3 regions of the Janthinobacterium sp. Mn2066 genome follow, and region 3 is predicted to be linked to each of the others. Evidence: predicted binding sites of a transcription regulator. Region 3 holds the regulator's gene; each other region holds the start of a gene.

Region 1 (7,246 bases), on a different contig from region 3:
CCGGCCGCCAGCGCAAAGATCGCCAGGCCATGCGCCAGCGCCGCACCCAGCAAGCCGGCACGACGATATACCAGTCCCGCCACCACGCCTTCGATCACGGTAAACACCAGGATGGGCGCGCCCACCTGCGTGACGGTAGTGGCCAGGAAAGCGTGGCACAGGCCGAACAGCAGGCCCGACACCAGCGCCGCGCGCACGGCCGGCATGTGTTCCTGTAACTGCTGCTGCAGCAAACCGCGAAACAGCAGTTCTTCATAACAGTTGGCGGCCAATGAAAACACCAGCAACAGCGGCAACAAAGAGGTGCCGACGGGTGGCAAGGATGGCACGCCGGCCAGCGCTTTCAACATCATGGCCAACACCGCCACCAGCGCTGCGCCGGCCAGGCCCCAGGCGGCAGAGCTGGCGCAGCCCTTCCCTGCCCAACGGATGCCGGCACGCATCTCTTTTTCCAGGCTGCAAATTCCAGCCATCAGCCCCAGCGACAGGGCGCCCAAGGCCAGCAAGATCATGGGCGGCGCCGTAAAGCGCAAGCCGCCGGCCGCCACCTGCCAGTAACCATGGACTGTCATCGCATCGCGCGCCAGCACAAAGAAGAGGATGTGCACCAGCACCCGCAACAGCGGCAACTGGCGCGGCACGGCCAGCAGCAAGGCAGCGCAGACGAGAAACGCGGGCGTAATGGCCAGCAGATATTGCATCAGGGACTGCAGTTCAGGCATCATCAAAAGGGAAATGCATGTAAAAGTGCCAATGGACACGACGGCAGCAATTGTATGCGGAGGTAAAACAAATAGGCGAAAAAAATCCGGCTGCGTGAGCCGGATTCCATCACAGCGAGAATTGCTTAGAAGCGGTAACCCACGCCCACGCCGATCAGCCATGGATCCACCTTGACTTCGCTGGCCTTGGCGCCCGAGATAAATACATCGCTGCGGATCTGCACTTTCTTGACGTCGAAGTTCAGCGACCAGTTCTTGTCGAACTTGTAGTCAGCGCCCGCTTGCAAGGAAAGGCCCCAGCTGTCGTGCTCCAGGCGGCCGGCGCCGTCCAGCAGATTGACGCCCGACATGGTGGTGTAGTTCACGCCCGCCCCCACGTAAGGGCTGAACTGTTTTTCCGGCGTGAAATGGTATTGCAGGGACAAGGTAGGCGGCAAGTGTTTGAAGGTGCCGATCTTGTTGCCGTCGAGCGTGACGTCATGTTTTTGCGGATAGGTCAGGATCAGCTCGGCAGCGATATTAGGGGTAAAGAAATACGAGATATCGATTTCAGGAATCGTCTTGCTGCTGACATGCAAGCGGTCGGATGCGCCCACGCCGCCGATCGGAGCAGACTTGTCGGCCGGATCGATATGCACGGCGCGGACGCGGACCAGCCACGGGCTTTCCTCGGCCATTGCATTGCCGGCGTAAGCGCCGAGGACGGCCAGGACGAGTGCTGCTGCAGTTGCGGACTTGTTCATTTCATTCTCTCTGTCGTTAAGTAACGCTGTGCAGTCTAAAAGTGCAGTGCAGCAAAAACTTTGATCCACATCAAATAGCGCCCGATGACGATCACAGAGGGATTTTTTCCTTTACCTAAGTCAAAAAGCGGCTCAATGCACACCGGCAAACAGGCTGGCCAGCCAATCGGCAAACACGCGCACCCGGGACGACAGTTGCCGGTGATGCGGGTACATCACGGAAACGGGAATGGGATCGGGACGCAAGGCAGGCAAGACCTCGCACAGTTCGCCAATAGCAATCGATTTCTCCAGGTGATAACGGGGCGCCTGTATCAGTCCCATGCCCGCGCGGCAGCAGGCGTGATATGCATCGGCATTATTGACCGAGACGGTGCCCGGCAATTCCAGGCTATGCAGCTGGCCATCAGCCTTGAATTCGAAGGGCCACAGCTTGCCGGTGTGGGCGGAAAAGAAATTGACGGCGCGGTGGCCCTGCAAGTCGTCCAGCGTCTGCGGCATGCCGTGCGCAGCCAGGTAGGCGGGACTGGCGCAGGTCACTTGCTCCAGCAGCGCCACCCGGCGCGCCACCATGGACGAGTCCGTCAACACCCCCACCCGCAAGACACAATCGACGCCTTCGCGCACCAGATCGACCAGGCGGTCGCCCATGCCGATTTCCAGCTCGATCAGCGGATAGCGGGCGCAAAACTGGTCCAGCACGGGCATCACGAAATGCATGCCCAGGGTGCTATGCATATCGATGCGCAACTTCCCGGCCGGCTGCTGCACGGCCGCCGAAAACACATTTTCCGTCTCTTCCAGGTCCGCCAGCAGGCGCACGCAGCGCTGGTAATACGCTTCGCCATCGAGCGTGGCCGTCACCTGGCGCGTGGTCCGGTGCAGCAGCCGCACGCGCAGCCGCGCTTCCAGTTGCTTGATCGCATGCGTCACCGTCGCCTTGGGAAAACCCAGATCATGGGCCGCCTGCGTAAAACTGTTCAGTTCCACAATGCGCGTAAATATCCGCATCGCATCAAATCGGTCCATATCTATCCCATTGTTTGTCGTTACTGCACAGTGTAGCGATATCACTTATGCCTTTCCAGTTATGGCAACAAATTTACGCCACACAGAACAAATGAGAATGGTAATGATTATCATTTGCGATATAATATATTGCCAAGCATAGGCGATCATAAAAGGAACTGGAGATATGGATATATTGAGGGAACTGCGGGATTCAGGCTTGAAAGTCACCATCCCCCGCTTGCGGATCTTGCAGCTGTTTCAGGAAGGGTCGATCAAGCATCTGAGTGCGGACGATGTCTATAAGCTCTTGCTGGCCGAAAAAATCGACGTGGGCCTGGCCACCATCTACCGCGTGCTGATGCAGTTTGCCGAAGCGGGCATTTTGTTCCGCCGCCACTTTGAATCGGGCCACGCCGTGTTTGAACTCAATGAAGGCCAGCACCACGACCATCTGGTGTGCACGGGCTGTGGCAAGGTCGATGAATTCGTCGATGAAAGCATCGAGCTGCGCCAAAATGAAATCGCCGCCGAGCGCGGTTTCGTGCTGCACGAACATGCGTTGTCGCTGTACGGCACCTGCGCCGACTGCACGGCAAAGAAAATTCCTCCACGCAAGGTCTGACCACGTTTGAAGAACAGACAGATGCACAATCCGGCAAGCCCAGTCTTGCCAAGCATCCATCTTTCATGCGTTTTTGACACACTCTACAGCGGCTGGTAATCAAGCTGTCACATTCAGCGGCTACCATGGTGATATTGCCTTTTTGCCAGTCGCATTGCAGTAGCGGCAACAGGGCACCGACCGTCATGTAAAGGTAGCCGCCTGTGGAGTTCAACGCCTCTCGTCTGCATCTTCCCCGTTATCGCTCTTCCGTGGCGGCCGACCTGTGCATCGCCACCGAGTCGGTGCAGGCCGACGCCAGCAATTTCGACGTGCTGGAACTGTTCACGGAACGGCGCGACATGATGAGCTTGCCCGTGACGGAACAGCAGCGGCCGATCGGCTTGATCAGCCGCAATATCTTCATGTCGCAGATGTCCAAGCCCTTCTATCACGAGGTGTATGGCAAGAAGAGCTGCATCGCCTTCATGGACAAGGAACCGCTGATCGTCGACGCCGCCATGAGCATCGAAGACCTCACCTTCCGTGCCGTGGAAGCGGGCGAAAAGGCGCTGGCCGATGGCTTCATCATCACCGAAGACGGCGCGCTGGCCGGCGTGGGTTTTGGTTTGCAGCTGATGAACGTGGTGGCCACCATGCAGGCCGAGAAAAACCGCCAGATCATGCACAGCATCGATTACGCCAGCGTAATCCAGCGCGCCCTGCTGCGCACATCAAGCGCTGAGCTGTCCGCCACCCTGCCCGACGCCCACCTGGAATGGCAGCCGCGCGACGTGGTCGGCGGCGATTTCTATTTTTTCGAGCGCCATGCAGGCGGCTGGTTTGCCGCCATCGCCGACTGCACCGGGCATGGCGTGCCGGGCGCCTTCATGACCCTGATCGCTTCCTCTGCGCTGAACCAGGCCCTGCGCGAACTGGGGCCGCATGACCCGGCCGCCCTGATCGGCGCCGTCAGCCGCGCCATCAAGACCCTGCTGGGGCAGGATGGCAGCGCCACCGGGTCGAACGACGGCATGGATTGCGCCTTTTTATGCTATGACACGGCCAGCGCCAGCCTGCGTTTCGCGGGGGCGAAACTGACGCTGTACCAGGTCATGCCTGGCGACGGAGCTGACGATGCGGTGCGCGCCATCGACGGCGCGCGCATGGGCGTCGGTTATGTCGACACGCCGGCCGGCTATTGCTGGCACAACGAGACGCTCGACACGCCGCAGGGCAGCCTGCTGTTCATCACCACCGATGGCTTGCTCGACCAGATCGGCGGCAGCCGCGACATCGCCTATGGCAAGCGGCGCATGCGCGAGCAACTGCTGGCCCGCCGCGCTGCCCCTGCCAGCGAGGTGGCGGCGGCGCTGCTGCACGACATCGCCGCCTGGCAAGGCGCGCAGCCGCGCCGCGACGACCTGACCTTTTTCTGTTTTCGCCTATAGGCCGCCTGTAGCCCGTCTTCAGGCCTTTCATCCACATCACGCCGGTTACCGGCCAGCCAGGAGCACTGACGTGCTGTACGAAGAATTCAACGAGTTTTGGGATGTGGCGCGCAAGCGCAATATCATCTTTTTTTACGTGGGCTACTTTTCGCAGCACGTGGTCAGCGCGATTTCCGAAACCATCAAGGCCCGGCTCGATACGGCCGGTGCGGCCGGTCCCACGCGGCGGCGGATTTTTTCTTCCTTTATCGAGATGTCGCAAAACATCATGCACTACTCGTCGGACAGCCTGACGCCCGATGCGCAGCTGGACCAGCAGATGCGGCGCGGTTCGTTTTGCATCGGCACCAGCGGCGACAGTTTTTTCCTGTTGTGCGCCAATCCCGTCTCGACCGACAACGTGGCAAAAATCCGCACGCGCCTCGAACCGCTGCACACCATGACCATGGAAGATATCCGCCTGGCCTACAAGCGCGCCCTGCGCGAAGATACCCCAACCGACAGCAAGGGCGCCGGCCTGGGTTTCCTGACCATGGCGCGCGACGCCAGCGAACCGCTGGAATTCGAATTCGCCCAGGACGCGCAGGAACCGGGCAGCACCATCTTCTGCATCAAAGCCATCATTTGAAAGAGCCGACTCAGGAAAGCATATGCAATTACCGTCACCACTGTTCATCACCGCGACCCCGAGTTCGCCCGAAATCGATTTCCGCTTCGAGCAGCACACCCTGTCGATCAAGGGCGAGTCCTATCCGGAAAACGCCGCCGCCTTCTATGGCCCGCTGATCGCCGCCGTGCGCAGCTACCTGGAAAGCTGCCGCGAGGCGGAAATCAGCGTCAATGTCTCGCTGGCCTATTTCAACAGCTCCAGCACCAAGATGCTGTTCACCCTATTCGATATCCTGAACCAGGCGGCCATCGACGGCAACCACGTGCGCCTGAACTGGTACCACGACGAAGACGACGACACCATCCTGGAATTCGGCCAGGAATTGCAGCTCGACTTCACGGCGCTCGATTTCTGCGACCATCCCGTGCGCAGCAGCTAAGGCATGGGAACACCGATGTCCGAGGCCAGCCTGGAACCCGACCTGTTCACCGTGGAAGCGGCGGCGCTGGCGGCCGCCCGCAGCATGCATGCCGATGTGAGCGCGCCCGGCGCGGAACAGCGGCGCGTGCTCGGCGAGCTGATACTCCACTATGAGCGCCTGATGCGTGAAACGCGCCGGCTGATACGCCGCAGCGACCGCGCCGAGCGCGACATGAATCAGCTGAACCGGCAATTGCAGGAGCTGGCCGGCCAGCTGGAATACCGCGCCACGCACGATCCGCTGACGGGCGCCCTGAACCGCGGTGCCGTGATCGAACATGCGCAAAGCCGATTGGCCCTGGGCGACATGGCCCTGATCGTGCTCGACATCGACCTGTTCAAGCAAGTCAACGACGATTTCGGCCATCCGGCCGGCGATGGCGTGATCCAGGCCGTGGTCGATTGCCTGAAACATTTGCTGGGCGAGCAAACGGCCATCGGCCGGGTCGGCGGAGAAGAATTTTCCGTGGTCTGGCCGACCACTTCGCGCGACGACGCCGTGAAGGTGGCGCAACAGATATGCGACACCATCGCCCGCCACCGCCATGCAGCGCCCATCTCGCGCGCCATCACGGCCAGCGTGGGACTGAGCTGGAACCGTGCCGGCACCGCGTTCGAGACGGCCTACAGCCACGCCGACCAGGCGCTGTATCAGGCCAAGCGCGAAGGACGCAACTGCGTGCGCCTGTGGCTGGGAAACTGATCGTCAGTATGCGCTATCATGGCGCGCCATGCTGCCATCGCGGCGCATGGCTTGCACGGCGCGTTGCATGGCGGCCAGCTGCGCCTCGGGCACGCGCTTGTTACAGGCCAGATAAGTCTGCACCCGGTTGAACGTCAGCAGCGGCACTACCCGCGCCTCCCAATCCTTGCCGGCGAACGGCTTGCTGCCGACCGCCTTGCCGACCGCCCACAGGTCGATGCGTCCCAGCAGCAGCTTTTGCGGATTGAGCCAGTCCTGCGTCACGGGCGCCACCTCGAAGCCGCGCTGGCGCAAGTAGTCTTCGCGCGCATCGCCCAGCACCGTGCCTATCGTCAAGCCGCGCGCATCATCGAGCGTGCGCAGCACCAGGCGCCGGCCTGCCAGTCCGTATAAAACCCATTCGGCTTCGTTGAGGGGGCCGATCCAGTGGAACAGCGCTTCGCGCTCCTGCGTACGGGTGGTGGAAAACACGCAGGTATCGGCGTCGCGCAGCGCCTGCGCATACGCGCGCTTCCATGGCAGCAGCGTCATGCTGTAAGTAATGCTGGCGCGCGCCATGATATCGCGCACCTTGGCCGTTTCGCGGCCCACGATCTGGTCGCCGTCCATCATGCTCGATGGCGCCAGATGCTGTTCGCCGACGATGCGCAGCCCGGCCGCCGCAGCCGCATTCGCCATCAGCAGCAGCGCCGCCACCAGCCATGCCCTTCGTCCCTGCTTCATGCTCGCCTTCTCGTGCCTGTCGCGTCACCGTGCCAGACCGCCAGACACCGCGCCCAGCCTGCTTCTGCCACCTGCCAGATGGTAGCATCCGATTCAGTTTTGCCGTTAAGAAATGTTGCTTCTAAGGTCATTATTTGATCGCAGCGTGGCGGCGGGCCAACGTTGCCAGCGATCGAAGAGCGGCGTGAAGAAATGATTGGCG
Region 2 (7,246 bases), on a different contig from region 3:
CGTCGTCGCCCCTGTTGGCGGCCGGCCATACCAGGCTTCGCTGTAAGTTGCGCTTTGCGCCGTCATGCTGGCGCCCGCCCGCAAGCCGTGCAAGGCGCCATCGAAACGGTAGCTGGTGGCCAGGCGCAGCAGATGGCGTGGCTGGTTGGTGGCGGCGCGCCGGCCATCGGCCTCGGCTGCATGCAGATAGGTGTAGCCGCCGTTCGCTTCCCAGGCGGGCGTGAGCTGGCCGGACAGGTCGAATTCAACGCCCTTGGCCGTGATGCCGTCGCCATTGGCCACCATGGCCTGGCCGCCATCGGGCAAGAGGAAGCCGGGCGGCACCGTGCGGTCCAGTTCAGCCAGGTTCTTTTTCCTGGTGTGGAACAGGGCGGCCGAGGCGTTCAGCTTGCCGTCATAAAATTCTCCCTTGAGACCCAGTTCGGCATTGTCGCCCGTTTCCGGTGGTAAAAACTTGTTGTTGCGGTCCTTGCTGGTTTGCGGATTGAACAGCTGCGTGAAACTGGCATAGAGCGAATATTGCTTGTTGATGTCGAATACGGCGCCCACATAGGGCGTGACTTCATTGCGCGTTTCGGCAAAGTCGCTGGTGTCGATGAATTTGCCTTGCGTATCGTAGTTGCGCGTGTCCGTGCGGTAGGTGCTGTTGCGCGCGCCGACGATCACATGCAAGGGATCGGCCAGGCTCAGCCGGGTGGCAACATAGCCGCCCGCCAGGCGCGTTACCGTTTCGCTGCGGGAACCGTCCGGGTGGAAGATGGGGCGCGGAATATTGCCGGTCCAGCTGCGGTAATCGGGAATCTGCGCCGGGTAATTGATTTCGGCTTCGCCGCCGAGCGAGCGCGCCCGCTGGTTGCCGCCATTCCAGCCGATGATGGCCGTGTGTTTGCGTCCCAGCAAGGTGAATGGCCCGCTGGCATACACATCGACATTATCATTGTCCGTCTTGCCCTCGCCCCAGGCGCCTGTCCACAGGCGCATGCCTGTTCCCGTGGCCGGGTTGGGGTAGCCCGCCCCCGCATAGGCGACGGTAGTGCGGTTGCTGCTTTCCGTGTGGGCATAACCGAGGTGCACGGTCCAGTTGCCGGGCAGGCGCTGGTCGACCGAGGTGAAAATCGTATGCTGCTTGTTGGCCCAGGTGCTCCACGGCGTCGTGAAACTGGTGTTGCGCGGCATCTGGGCCAGGCTGCCATCGGCATTCCAGTAGGGTACGGCGCCCCAGGTGGCGCCGGTCGGCGTGTTGTCCTGGAAATCAGCGCCAAAAGTGAGCAGGGTGCCAGGGCGCAAGTCCGCCTCCAGGATGGCCATGCCCACCGTCTTGCGCTCATGGTACATGTCCAGGTAGGAATCGCGCCGCTGTTTGGCCAGGGCGGCACGGCCGCGCACGCTGCCATCCTGGTTCAGGGGCGTGGAGATATCGGCTTCCACGCGCTGGTCGTCCCAGCGGCCCGCGATCAGGCCGGCGCTGCCCTGGAAGGCTTTCGTGGGGCGCTTGCGCACCATGTTGATGGTGGCCGACGGATCGCCCGTGCCGCCCATCAGGCCGGTGGCGCCGCGCACCACTTCGATGCGGTCATACAGGATAGTGTCTTGCAGCGGCGCATTGCCGCCGCGTGGCATGCCATCGACCTGGAGGTTGTTGATGCCGAAACCGCGCGCGTAAAATGTCGTGCGTTCCGTGTCATTCTGGCCTACCTGGATGCCTGTCGTTTGCGCCAGCGCCTGGTCCAGGCGCACGGCGCCCAGGTCGTCCAGCAGCTGGCGCGTGATGACGCTGACCGATTGCGGGGTTTCGCGCAGAGACAAATCCATGCGCGTGGCGCTGCGCATTTCGCCGGCCGTATAGGAACCCGTGCCTTCCGTGGCGGCCGGTCCCTGGCCCGTAACGGTGACGGCTGGCATGGTGACGTCGTGATCGGCGCCGGCCGCGTGTGCGCACAGGCTGCTGGCGGCGATGCCCAGCAGGGTCAGGTGCAGCAAGCGGGGCAGGGGACGCAGGCGGAGGTGGGACGAGGGAATGGTGAAATGTGGAACGGGTGTCGACGTCGAAGGCATTATTTTCCTGGCTGTGTGGTGATTTCCTGTCTCGTTTGCTGGAGGGCTGCGGCGCCCTGAAGTCTGGCTTGGAGTTGATGCGCTGTGTGGTGATCTTCACAATTTGTGAATAAGAATCATTATCAATATACTTCTTATTGTTTCATTAAGCAAGTACGTGTATCCCTGGGATGCTGGCCGCAGAAAGGGAGCTGAACGGATTTTTTGTGCTTCTGCCATAATGCTGGCAGGTAAAAATATTCTTACGAAGAAAGAAATGCATGCGTACATGGATCGCGGGTGCCGGGTTGTGCTGTGTCGTGTTGCTGGGCCATGCCCAGCAGCACGAGGCGCCGCCGCCCGTGCCATCTGCCGTCCCGCTGGACAGTACGCCTGCCGCCGTGCAAGCGCCGCAGCAGGAGGCGCCGGAAACGGCGCCGCAAACCGTGACGGTCACGGCGACCAGCGATGCGAAGGCGCCGCGCGTGCGTTTCACTGCTTATGAAGAAAGCTATCAGACGGCCAAGAAAGTATGGGAAGTCTCAAAAGGCAGCGTGGTCATGGCCTTGCGCCTGATCCCGGCCAAATTGAACGCCACCATCAGCGACGTGCGCGTGGCCTTGAAGGGCAATGGCGCACCGATCCCGGTCAAGGTGTCTGACGGCGGCGTGTTTGTCGTGCCCTTGAACGCCGATGTTGCGGCGCAAGATGGAATCTTTCTGGTGAACAAGGAAAAGGGCGAACTGACGGCCAGCATGGTGATCCAGCCGGCTGTCGGCCAGGATGCGTGGAACGTCACGCGGATAGCGCAAGTCTTGCATGACGCCAAGCGCGCCGTGCGGGCCATCACGCCATGGTATAAAAAACCGTTCGCCAAGGAAGTGCAATCGCTGGCATTCTGCACGGCCGAGCAGGGCAGCGCCTTGCAACTGGTGGAGGGCGAACAGCTGATCGCCACCTTGCCGATGAACGAGCCAGCTGTCAACGATATCAATATGCCCGTATTTTGCAAGATATTCGATGGCGAGGATAAATATCCGGGCCACTACCGCATGGTCTTGCCGGAGCAGACCACCGTCTTGCTGTTGTAGCGCGAGCCTGAGGGAATGGCCACGGCCGCGTTAACGTTGCCTGGCCATTGTCAGACTCGCTGGGTCCGGGGAGCCTCAGTGACCATGCTGCTGCGTGAGTTCCAGCGCTGCCGCCAGGGCCACGTCCATGGTGGCCTGGTGAAATAGCAGCCATTGCGGCAACAAGGCGAGGGCGTGGCGGCCTTGCGCCAGATCGCCTTCATCGACCGCCGCCCAGGCGTGATGCAAGCTGCACAGCATGCGCGCATGCTGTTCGCGATGATTGGGCAAGGCGGGAAAACCGATGCCCTCCATCAAGTCTTCTTCTTCGCGAAAGTCACGCTCTACGGCCGCGATCAGGTCGCGAAAGGCAGTGCCGAATTGCTGGTCGTCCAGTTGCGCCAGGTGCGCGATGGCTGAAAACAGCGCTGCGTGCGCCTCGTCGATGGCGGGCAGTCCCAGCGCCATTTCTTCGTTCCACGTGTCCATGACAGGCTCCTGCTTGGGTTCATCATGATGCTGACTGAGCCATATCAGTGTGCGTCTCGGATACACATAAAACTATGATCTATATCAAAGGTGTGATGGATACCAGGCAGGCTGATGGATATTCAGCCTGTCTTATCCGCCACGCATGACGATGTCCGGTTAGCGCTGTGGCCAGCGGCTCCACATGGCGTGGGCATCGACATTCGGGATGGGGATGTTCTGGACGATTTGGCCTTGCAGGGGGCCGCGCAGTATCACGGGCACGAGCATCAGCGCAGACAGGGCAAGGCAGGCCAGCACTTTAAGCGTCAACATGATCGTCTCCTGGTTTGCCGGCAGTGGCACGGTATGCGTCGCTTGCCGGTCATTCCCAACTTCTTACCACGTCTTCAGTGTAGTGCGCCTGATGTAAACGTCAACAGAATGCTGTGTTGCGCTGCCGCAATATAGCCTGTTGCTTAACAACCCCTTGCAAAATCGACGCGCAGCAGGTTTTGCGAGGTGTTTTCTAATACACGTCGCGGCGGTAGCGTCCCTCGGCCATCAGCGCATCGAGTCCATCCTGGCCCAGCAGTTCCAGCAGGACGGCATCGACGCCGGCCGCCATGCCTTGCAGGCTGCCGCAGACGTAGACGATGGCGCCGTCCGCCAGCCAGGCGTGCAATTCGGTCGCATTGGCGCGCAGGCAATCCTGCACGTATTTTTGCGCCGTGCCATCGCGTGAAAAGACGCGGTCCAGGCGCGCCAGGTGGCCCTCGTTCTGCCAGCCCTCCAGCTCGGTGGCGCAAATGCTGTCGGCCGCTTGCTGGCGCTCGCCAAAGATCAGCCAGTTGCGGGCCAGGCCCGCTTCCTTGCGGGCGCGCAAGTGCGAACGCAGGCCGGCCAGGCCCGAACCGTTACCCAGGTAGATGCACGGCACGTCGTCCAGCGCGGGGGCGAAGGCGGGGTTGGCTTGCAGGCGTAATGACAATTCGCTGCCGACAGGGGCGTAATGCGTGAGCCAGCCCGAAGCGATGCCATAACCGCCATTCTCAAGGCCGTCATGGCGCTGCTGGCGCACCAGCAACTGGATTTCGCCATCGCCGGGCAAGGACGCCAGCGAATAGCTGCGCGGCGCGTGAGCTTGCTCGTCGCCGCCAGGTATCACGATTTCCGCCAGCGCACCGGCTTCCCAGCTGGCGCCGGCCGGGCCGGCGAGGGCGATCTCATACAGCTGGCCGCCCTGGCTGCCCGGATTGAGCAGCACGCGGCGCGTCAAACGCCAGGTCGCGTACGAGGCAGTTTCCTGTACCACGATGGCGTCGATCGGACTGCCGCTGCATTGCGCCAAGGCTTGCGACCACAACGCCAGCGCAGCAGGGTCGTGCTTGTCCACTTCGATCAGCGGGAACAGGGACGTGGCGCCCAGGCCCAGCAACTGCGTATTGAGCGCGTGGCCAAAACCGCAGAACTGGCTGTAATGGCGGTCGCCCAGGGCCAGCAAGCCGAATTCCAGGCTGGCCAGGGTGTCCTTGCCCGTTTGCAGCAGGCGCGCAAAACGGCGCGTGCCGTCTGGCGCTTCGCCTTCGCCAAAGGTGCTGGCAACGATCAGCGCCCGTTCATACTGGCGCAGTTGCGCCGGGGTCAGTTGATCGAGCGAGCGCACGTCCACCGGCACGCCCGCCTGTTGCAGGGCGCGTGCGCTCTCCAGCGCCAGGCGTTCGGCCTGGCCCGACTGGCTGGCGTAGGCCACCAGGGTCGGCAAGCCGGCGCCTGCGCAGGCCGGTGCAGCGGCGCCCAGCATGGCGCGCTGCGCCTGCACCGCCCGCTTGGCCTTGCGGCGGCCCAGGTACAACATCCAGCCGGTGATGGCGAACAGGGGCAGTCCCAGGCTGGCCAGCAGCATGATGATGCGGCCTGGCAAGCCAAAATACGTGCCCATGTGCAGCGGATAAATAATGCTGACCAGGCGCGAACCGAGCGCCTGCTGGCCGTAGCGTTCATCCTTGGTGATACTGCCATCGTCTGCTTTCAATGCCATGGTATTGCGGGCGCGTTCATGCGGCGCGTCGGCGGCCAGCCAGGTTACTTGCACGGCGTCGCCAGCACGCACCGGCATGCGCACGGTGGCCAGGGTCCAGGCGCCGGCCTTGTGCTGGAAGGCGTCCCAGGCCACGCTGACATCGACCGCTTCCGCTGGCTTTTTGACTTTGGGCGGGCCTTTTTTAGCTTGCGCGGGCGCTTCGCGCGGCGGCTTGCCGGCCCAGGCGTCGATATTGTCGCGCACCACGTCGTAGCTCCAGTAAATGCCGGTGATGGTCAGCGCCAGATACACCAGCAAGCACCAGGTGCCGGCCACGGCGTGCAGATTCCACAGGAAGGAGCGGCCTTTCAGTGCCGGATCGAACGTGAGCCAGGTGCGCCAGTCCAGCGGACGGCGCGGCCAGCGCAGGTACAGTCCCGACAATGCCAGGCCCAGCAGGCACAGGGCCAGCGCGCCGGCCACCTTGCGGCCCGGTTCGCGCGGCAGCAGCAGCCAGCGGTGCAAGGACTCCGTCCATTCAAAGAATTCCGCGCCTTGCAGCGCTGGCTGGGTCGCGCCCGTATAAGGATGGATGTAGATCGACTCGCCGCGGCGCTGGCCCTCTTTGGGCGCAAAGAACAGACGCGGCACGGCGCCCGCTTGCGCATACATGGTGATGGAGGCCACTTTCTGGCCGTGTTCGCGTTCGGCGATCCGGCTCAGCTGGGCCGGCGTCAGCACGGCCTTGTTTTCCACCGTGACATGGCGCACGCCAGGGTTGAGCAGATCGAGGATTTCATCCTTGAACGCCAGGGTGGCGCCGCTCAGGCCGATGATCACCAGCACCGTGCCGGCCGTGATGCCGATCAGCCAGTGCAGCTGGAACCAGACCTGCTTCCAGGTCCAGTTCCACCGCGCCGTACGCTGGCGCGTTTCTGGCTGGACGGTGGCCAAGGGGACGCTATCGCTGGCACGGGCGGAGGGCAGGCTGGCGGCGGTGGAGGCGGTATTCATCGATCGGCTTTCAATTGTTCTATTTGAAGCTGCCACGGCGCAGGCCAGGCTGAGTCGCGCATAGTATCGCAAATGAGAACCATTCGCAAATCATCTCTCATTCTCAATAGGAGTAATTTACAATCCGCCAATTATGTGTGAAAATGAAAATCATTCTCATTCGCCTATCATTTTCTTTATCTGCCCCTGCCGTGTCCATCGCCCTGTCTCCCAACGCCGCGTTTGCCAATTTATATAGCAGCCACCATGGCTGGCTGTATCAATGGCTGTGGCGCAAGCTTGGTTGCCGCGATGGCGCGGCCGACCTGGCGCAAGACACGTTCGTGCGCATGCTGGCCACCCAGTCGGCCGACAGCCTGCGCGAACCGCGCGCCTACCTGAGCACGGTAGCCAATGGCTTGCTGGTCAATCACTGGCGCCGTTTGAGCCTGGAACGCAGCTTTTTGGCCGCCCTGGCCAGCCGCCCCGAGCTGACGGCGCCATCGCCCGAAGAGCGGGCGCTGGTGGTGGAAACCCTGACCCGCATCGATGCCATGCTCGACACCTTGTCGCCGCGTGCGCGCCAGGCTTTCCTGCTGGCGCAGATCGATGGCTGGACCTACGCCCAGATCGCCACGCAGCTGGAGGTATCGGAGCG
Region 3 (7,246 bases):
CGCCGCTTTCCGTAAATTTGATGGCGTTGCCCGCCAGGTTGACGAGGATTTGCTGCAGCCGCTGGGCGTCGCCCACCAGGCGGCGCGGCACGTCCGGTTCGACGGCGATCGCCAGTTCCAGCTCCTTTTCGCCGGCATTCATGGTCATGGTGGTGGCCAGGGTATTCATCAGCTCATCGAGGTCGAATTCGATCGGCGACAAGTCCATGCGGCGCGCCTCGATCTTCGAGAAATCGAGCACGTCGTTCAGGATGCCCAGCAGCGACTGGCCCGCCACGCGCACCATGGTCAGGTATTTGCGCTGTTCCGTGTCGAGCCGGGTATTGCCCAGCAAATACACCATGCCCAGCACGGCATTCAGGGGCGTGCGGATTTCATGGCTCATATTGGCCACGAAATCGCTCTTCGCGCGGTTGGCCGCTTCGGCCCGGTCGCGCTCCTGTTCCAGCTCGCCGGCGCGCACCTCGACTTCCTGCTGCAGCCGTTCGCGCTCGCTCATCAAGCCATTGAAGGCGTCGGTCAGTTCGCCGATTTCGTCGCGCTGCTGCACCGGGATGGGCGTAAAGCGGCTGCCGCTGACGCGCAGGGCCAGCAAGGTGTCGCGCAGGCGCACCAGCGGCGACAGCAAACGCACGGTTACCCAGCCCAGCACCAGGGCGGCCAGCAGCGAGGCGAAGATACTCCACAGCACCAGCCGGTACAGCACGCCGTCGAACGGTTCGAAGGCGTCATCGACGGGCAAGGAGGCAGCCAGCAGCCAGTTGACCGATTTCAGGCGCTGGAAACTGTTGACGGCCGTCACGCCCTGGCTATTGGTGCTGATCATGCTGCCCTCGCCGTCCTGCTTGAGCAATTGCGTGGTGGCCAGATTGGCGTTTGGCGAACGGGGCTGCAGCAGGCGGCTGGTGTCCGGGTGCAGCACATACAGGGGCACGGGGTCGCGCGTGAGGACAAAATAATAGCCATTCTTGCCGACCTTGGCCTGGCGCAGATGGCCCAGCAGATTGTCCTTGTACAGGCGCAAGACGCCGATCACGATGCCCACTACCTCGCCCTGGCCATCGAGCACGGGAGCGACCATTTGCACGATGGGCAGGTGGCTGGTCTTGCCCAGCATGGGCTCGGTGATCATGGCGCGGCGCGTGCGCATCACCGTCTTGAAGTAGTCGCGGTCGGTCACATCGATGCCATTGCGCGCTGGAACCTGGGGCACGTCGGCCACCACCTTGCCCTGCTTGTCCAGCACCAGCACATCGTCAAACAGGGCCAGCACGGCCCGTTGTTCATAGTAGGTGCGCAACTGGCCGGCGTTCTGCATCAGTTCGGGGGGCTGGTGCTGCGCCGTCTGGGAGATGATGTCGAGCAACATCTGCAGCTTGTCGTCGAGTTCCTCCGCCGTGCGCGCGACCAGCGCCGCTTGCTGGCTCAGCAGCACGGTGGTGAAGTCGTCGCGCATGCGCTGCACCTGGATCATGGTGACCAGGGCGATCATGGCGATCGAGGTCAGGCTGGTGGCCAGGGCGACTTTTGCTTTGATGCCGAGAGGTTTCATGATTTATTTTCCTATCAATACCCTGGCTTGGCAAGCAATCAGCCTGTGCCTTTTCGCATTGCGGTGCTGGCGAGTACGGCGCTATAGCGAGGTTCCACGATGTTGCCATATAATTAAAGGATGGATGTCGCTATTTGTACTGTTTTTCGCTGAAATTGTCGCATGGCAACGTACTATGCAGTAAACTTGATGTTGCATTTTTCTAAAAGGTACAGACATGACTGAAGCGCTACTTTCGCCTATTCCACCCGTGGTTTCCGTGGAGGCGTTGCGCGCGCGCTGCTCGACGTGCAGCATGCACCAGCTGTGTTTGCCGATGGGCCTGGATGTGGGCGACATGGACCGCCTGGACCAGATCATCGGCCGCCGCCGCAAGGTGCCCCGTGGCGCTTCGCTGTTCCGCATCGGCGATGCATTCCAGAATCTGTATGCAATACGCCTGGGGCACTTCAAGACGTACCAGATCAATCCGGGTGGCGAAGAGCAGGTGACGGGATTCCAGATGGCCGGGGAACTGCTGGGCATGGACGCCATCAGCGCCGACCGCCACCATTGCAACGCGGTGGCGCTGGAAGACAGCGAAGTGTGTGAAATCCCGTTTTCCAGCCTGGAACAATTGCTGGGAAACATGCCGACCCTGCTGCGCCATTTTCACCGCATGATGAGCCAGGAAATCACGCGTGAGCAAAGCGTGATGTTGTTGTTGGGTAATATGCAGGCCACGCAGCGGTTTGCCGCCTTCATCGTCAACCTGGCCTCGCGCTACGAAGCGCGCGGTTATTCGGGCAGCAATTTCCAGCTGCGCATGTCGCGCGAAGAGATCGGCAACTACCTGGGGCTGACCATCGAAAGCGTCAGCCGTCTGCTGTCGAAATTCAAGAAGGAAGGCTGGCTGCGCGTGTCGAACCGCGAGATCGAGATCTTGCAGCCAGCAAAGTTGAAAGCCATTACGGCCGGTACCGACAACTGCAAATAGGTTTTACAGCTCTTCGTCGGCGCGCAGGGTAATCGCGCGCTGCACCGGCCAGCTCCAGATCCCCGACAAGCGCCACTCGCGCTTGTCGTTCTCCACCAGCACTTGCCAGCGGCTGCGTTCCAGCATCGGCAACGCTACCGAAAAATTCCCCTGTGCATCGGGCTGCACCAGCAGCCGGATATCTTTTTCCGGCAAGGTGGCGTGCGCCAGGTGCAGCTGCAGCGGCGCCTGGTAAGCCTTGCCGAAGCTGTGCACGGAACCCGTCAGCCGGCCTTGCGCCACGTCATAGGCCAGGCGGGTGTCCATGGCCAGGTTGCTGGCGACTGTATCGCGCCGCAAGTCCTGGTTGATGGCCTTGCCCTGCTTGTAATAATCGCCCACCACCAGCGCGTCGGGTTGCGTAAAGGCGATATAGCCCATGACACTGCCGACGATGACGGACAATCCAGGGCCCACCATCAGCAGCCAGGGCCAGCGGTGCTTATACCAGGGAGCGACGGGCGCCTGTAGCGGCGAGGGATGGGACATGGTTTTTCCTTTTCTTTAGCGCGGTACAAAAAACACCGCTTTTTCATGGACATGCAGCGAGGCGTCGTCGAGCGAAGTCAATGCAATGCCGATTTTGTTCGAGCCTTTGTCCCCCACGCCGTGCGGCGCGCGCAGGCGGATCGGCCAGGCCAGCGTTTCCGTCGGCTCGACGGTTACTTCATCGCGCGTGAGCAGGGTCAAGCCGGGCAAGCCATCGACCGTGATGCGGTAGGTCTGGCGCTGTTCCGACGTATTCATGATTTGCAGGCGATACACGTTTTCGATCATGCCGTCTTCCACTTCGCGCCCCAGCGAACCGCGGTCGCGGATCACGTCCAGTTTCAACGGCGTGCGCAAGAGCAAGGAACTGCCGACGGCGATGGTGATCAGGGCCAGGATGGCGGTGTAGACCAGCACGCGCGGGCGCATGGCGCGGCGGCGTATTTGTCGTGCATCAAAGTTGTTGGCCAGTGCATGGTCCGTGCTGTAGCGCACCAGTCCGCGCGGGCGCCTGATCTTGTCCATCACGCTGTTGCAGGCGTCCACGCAAGCGGCGCAGCCGATGCATTCATATTGCAAGCCCTTGCGGATATCGATGCCGGTCGGACACACCTGCACGCACAGGCTGCAATCGATGCAGGCGCCCAGCTGGGCGTCGCCACTGGCGGTTTTCTTGTTCAGCGCACCACGTGGTTCGCCGCGTTTCGCATCGTAGCTGACGATCAGGGTATCCTGGTCGAACATGGCGCTCTGGAAACGCGCATATGGGCACATGTATTTGCACACCTGTTCGCGCAGCCAGCCTGCATTGCCATAGGTGGCCAGGCTGTAGAACAAGACCCAGAACCATTCCCAGGGACCGAAGTTGAGCGTGCGTACTTCATGCGCCAATTCCTGTATCGGCGTGAAGTAGCCGACAAAGGTAAAACCTGTCCACAGGGCGATGGCGCCCCAGGCCATATGCTTGGCGGTTTTCTTGGCCGTCTTGCGCAAGGACGGGCCTTGCCGGTCGAGCGCCATGCGCGCGCTGCGCGTGCCTTCGATCTTGCGTTCGACCCACATGAAGATTTCCGTGTACACGGTTTGCGGGCAGGCGAAGCCGCACCAGACCCTGCCGGCGATGGCCGTGACAAGGAATAAAAGATAGGCGCAGATGATCAGCAGGGCCGCCAGGTAGATAAAATCCTGCGGCCACAGCACCACGCCGAAAATGTAGAACTTGCGCGTGGTCAAGTCGAACAGCAGCGCTTGCCTGCCGTTCCAGCTCAGCCACGGCAAGCCGTAGAACGCCAGCTGGGTCAGCCACAGGCAAACCCAGCGCCAGGTGGCGTAGCGTCCTTTGGCCTCGCGAGGGTAGATCTGCTCGCGGGCCGCGTACATCTGGATGACTTGAGGTTCGGACATTATTTTGCAGCTGGCTGGGGATTCGACAAGCTCCACACATAGGCCGACAGCACATGCACTTTCGATTCACCGAGGAATTCACCGAAGGCGGGCATGGTGTTGTTACGCCCCTTGCGGATGGTTTCCATGATGGTGTCGGCGCTGCCGCCATACAGCCAGATCTTGTCCGTCAGGTTGGGTGCACCCAACTGCTGGTTACCCTTGCCGTCCGCGCCATGGCAGGCCATGCAGGCGCCGAACTTGGCCTTGCCCAGCACCGACTTGATCGGGTCTGCGGTGGAACCGGACAGGCTCAGCACATAGTGGGCCACGTTCTCGATATCGGCTTCCGACCCCAGCGCTGCACCCATGGGCGGCATCTGCCCGTTGCGGCCGTGCAGGATGGTGGTCTTGATGACGTCCGGCTCGCCGCCGTACAGCCAGTCCCTGTCGGTCAGGTTGGGAAAACCCTTGTTGCCGCGCGCATCCGAGCCGTGGCATTGCGCGCAGTAGGTCAGGAACAGCCGCTGGCCAATGGCCAGCGCCTGCGGATCGGCCGCCACCGTTTTCAAGTCCTGGCGCAGGTACTTGTTGAACAGCGGGCCGTAATCGATTTGCGCTTTTTTCAGTTCTTCTTCGTACTGGCCCGAGGATTTCCAGCCCAGCTTGCCGGCATAGGTGCCCAGGCCAGGATACAGGAACAGATAGGCCAGCGCGAAGACAATGGTGATGTAGAACAGCCACATCCACCAGCGCGGCATCGGCGTGTTCAATTCCTTCAGATCATCGTCCCACACGTGGCCGGTAGTGCCGTCGGCAGGGGCGCCGGGCGCCACCTTGATCTTCGATTGCGAGTACAGCAGCACGCCGCAGCCGATGATGCCCAGCAGGGACAGCACGATGATGTAGATATTCCAGAACTCACTGGTAAAGTCAGACATGGGTCCGCTCCTCTGCTGTCACTGGGGCCGGCTGGTCGAGGATCTCGTCATCGAAGGGCAGCTGCGCCGCCGCCTCGATATCGCTCTTGCTGCGGCTGAAGGTCCACCACAGGATGCCCACGAACGTCGTAAAGGACACCACCGTCATGACGCTGCTGGCGCTGTCGAACAAGTTATCGATTGCCATGCTAATTCCTTGTTTTGATTAATGTACCGAGGCCTTGCAGATAGGCCACCAGGGCGTCTTCTTCCGTCTTGTCTTTCAGCTGTTCCGGCGCGGCGGTGATCTCTGCATCGCTGTACGGATCACCGAGGCGGCGCAGCGCGCGCATCTTCGGCATGATCTCGTCGGGCACCAGCTTGGTTTTCGCCAGCCAGGGGTAAGACGGCATGTTCGATTCGGGCACCACGTCGCGCGGGTTGTTCAAGTGCGTGCGGTGCCATTCATCGCTGTAGCGGCCGCCCACGCGCGCCAGGTCGGGCCCGGTGCGCTTGGAACCCCACTGGAACGGCCGGTCGTAGACGAACTCGCCGGCGACCGAATAATGGCCATAGCGTTCCGTTTCCGCGCGCAGCGGCCGCACCATCTGCGAGTGGCAGTTGTAGCAGCCTTCGCGCACGTAGATGTCGCGTCCGGCCAGGCGCAGCGGCGAGTACGGTTTCAGGCCGGCGACCGGTTCCGTGGTGCTCTTCTGGAAGAACAGGGGAACGATCTCGACGGCGCCGCCGACACTGATCACCAGGGTGACCAGGGCGATCAGCAGCCAGGGGTTTCTTTCAATCCATGCGTGTGAAAATTTCATTTGTCTGATGCTCCTGTCAGGCGTGCGCCGCGTTCAGTTCGGGGATGCGGGCGACGGGCAATTTGCTGCCGCGCAAGGTCATGTAGGTGTTGTAGCCCATGATGCACATGCCCGACAGATACAGCAGGCCGCCGGCCACGCGCACCACGTAGTAGGGATAGGTCGCTTTCACGCTCTCGACGAAGGTATAGGTCAGGGTGCCGTCCGGGTTGACGGCGCGCCACATCAAGCCTTGCATCACGCCGGCGATCCACATCGCGGCGATGTACAGCACGATACCGATGGTGGCCACCCAGAAATGCATGTCGACCAGGCGGGTGCTATACATTTTGGTGCTGCCCGCCAGGCGTGGCAGCAAATAATAAATCGAACCCATGGTGATGAAACCTACCCAGCCCAAAGCGCCGCCATGCACGTGGGCCACGGTCCAGTCGGTGTAGTGCGACAGGGAATTGATGGTCTTGATCGACATCATCGGACCTTCGAAGGTGGCGATGCCGTAGAACGACAAGGAGACGATCATGAATTTCAAAATCGGGTCGGTGCGCAGCTTGTGCCAGGCGCCGGACAAGGTCATGATGCCGTTGATCATGCCGCCCCACGAGGGCGCCAGCAATACCAGGGAGAACACCATGCCGATCGACTGGGTCCAGTCCGGCAAGGCCGTGTAGTGCAGATGGTGCGGGCCGGCCCACATATAGGTGAAGATCAGCGCCCAGAAGTGGACGATGGACAGGCGGTAGGAGTACACGGGGCGCTCGGCCTGTTTCGGGATGAAGTAATACACCATGCCCAGGTAGCCGGCCGTCAGGATGAAGCCCACCGCGTTATGCCCGTACCACCACTGTATCATCGCGTCTTGCACGCCGCTGTAGGCAGAATACGATTTACCGGCCGAGGCCGGCATCACGGCGCCATTGACCACGTGCAAGATCGTCACGGCCAGGATGTAGGCGCCAAAAAACCAGTTGGCGACATAGATATGCTTTACCTTGCGCTTGATCAAGGTGCCGAAAAACACGATGGCGTAGGCGATCCAGACGACGGCGATCAGGATGGCAAT

What was found. Region 3 encodes FNR, which switches genes on or off when oxygen is low (the NO sensors DNR and NnrR bind a similar motif). Its sites were predicted from a motif close to TTGATNNNNATCAA; they were not measured.
Region 1: a site for FNR is predicted at 1,526-1,539, ahead of ACL9RI_RS23735 (OmpW/AlkL family protein). Genes of this name have one in related genera too.
Region 2: a site for FNR is predicted at 3,668-3,681, ahead of ACL9RI_RS24180 (bacteriohemerythrin). Genes of this name have one in related genera too.

What each region holds. Positions count from the first base shown of each region.
Region 1 is NZ_JBMOUF010000014.1:30,431-37,676, reverse strand. It holds gene ACL9RI_RS23740 (lysostaphin resistance A-like protein) at 1-701, opposite strand, end outside; gene ACL9RI_RS23735 (OmpW/AlkL family protein) at 848-1,465, opposite strand; gene ACL9RI_RS23730 (LysR family transcriptional regulator) at 1,598-2,494, opposite strand; gene fur (ferric iron uptake transcriptional regulator) at 2,661-3,098, shown strand; gene ACL9RI_RS23720 (SpoIIE family protein phosphatase) at 3,302-4,528, shown strand; gene ACL9RI_RS23715 (SiaB family protein kinase) at 4,599-5,156, shown strand; gene ACL9RI_RS23710 (DUF1987 domain-containing protein) at 5,179-5,577, shown strand; gene ACL9RI_RS23705 (GGDEF domain-containing protein) at 5,581-6,321, shown strand; gene ACL9RI_RS23700 (substrate-binding periplasmic protein) at 6,325-7,044, opposite strand; tRNA gene ACL9RI_RS23695 (tRNA-Sec) at 7,242-7,246, opposite strand, start outside.
Region 2 is NZ_JBMOUF010000014.1:120,643-127,888, forward strand. It holds gene ACL9RI_RS24170 (TonB-dependent siderophore receptor) at 1-2,055, opposite strand, end outside; gene ACL9RI_RS24175 (hypothetical protein) at 2,316-3,125, shown strand; gene ACL9RI_RS24180 (bacteriohemerythrin) at 3,201-3,593, opposite strand; gene ACL9RI_RS24185 (hypothetical protein) at 3,753-3,908, opposite strand; gene ACL9RI_RS24190 (PepSY domain-containing protein) at 4,102-6,609, opposite strand; gene ACL9RI_RS24195 (sigma-70 family RNA polymerase sigma factor) at 6,753-7,246, shown strand, end outside.
Region 3 is NZ_JBMOUF010000019.1:59,475-66,720, reverse strand. It holds gene ACL9RI_RS26700 (response regulator) at 1-1,552, opposite strand, end outside; gene fnr (fumarate/nitrate reduction transcriptional regulator Fnr) at 1,770-2,528, shown strand; gene ACL9RI_RS26690 (FixH family protein) at 2,532-3,056, opposite strand; gene ccoG (cytochrome c oxidase accessory protein CcoG) at 3,072-4,460, opposite strand; gene ccoP (cytochrome-c oxidase, cbb3-type subunit III) at 4,460-5,380, opposite strand; gene ACL9RI_RS26675 (cbb3-type cytochrome oxidase subunit 3) at 5,373-5,567, opposite strand; gene ccoO (cytochrome-c oxidase, cbb3-type subunit II) at 5,569-6,183, opposite strand; gene ccoN (cytochrome-c oxidase, cbb3-type subunit I) at 6,200-7,246, opposite strand, start outside.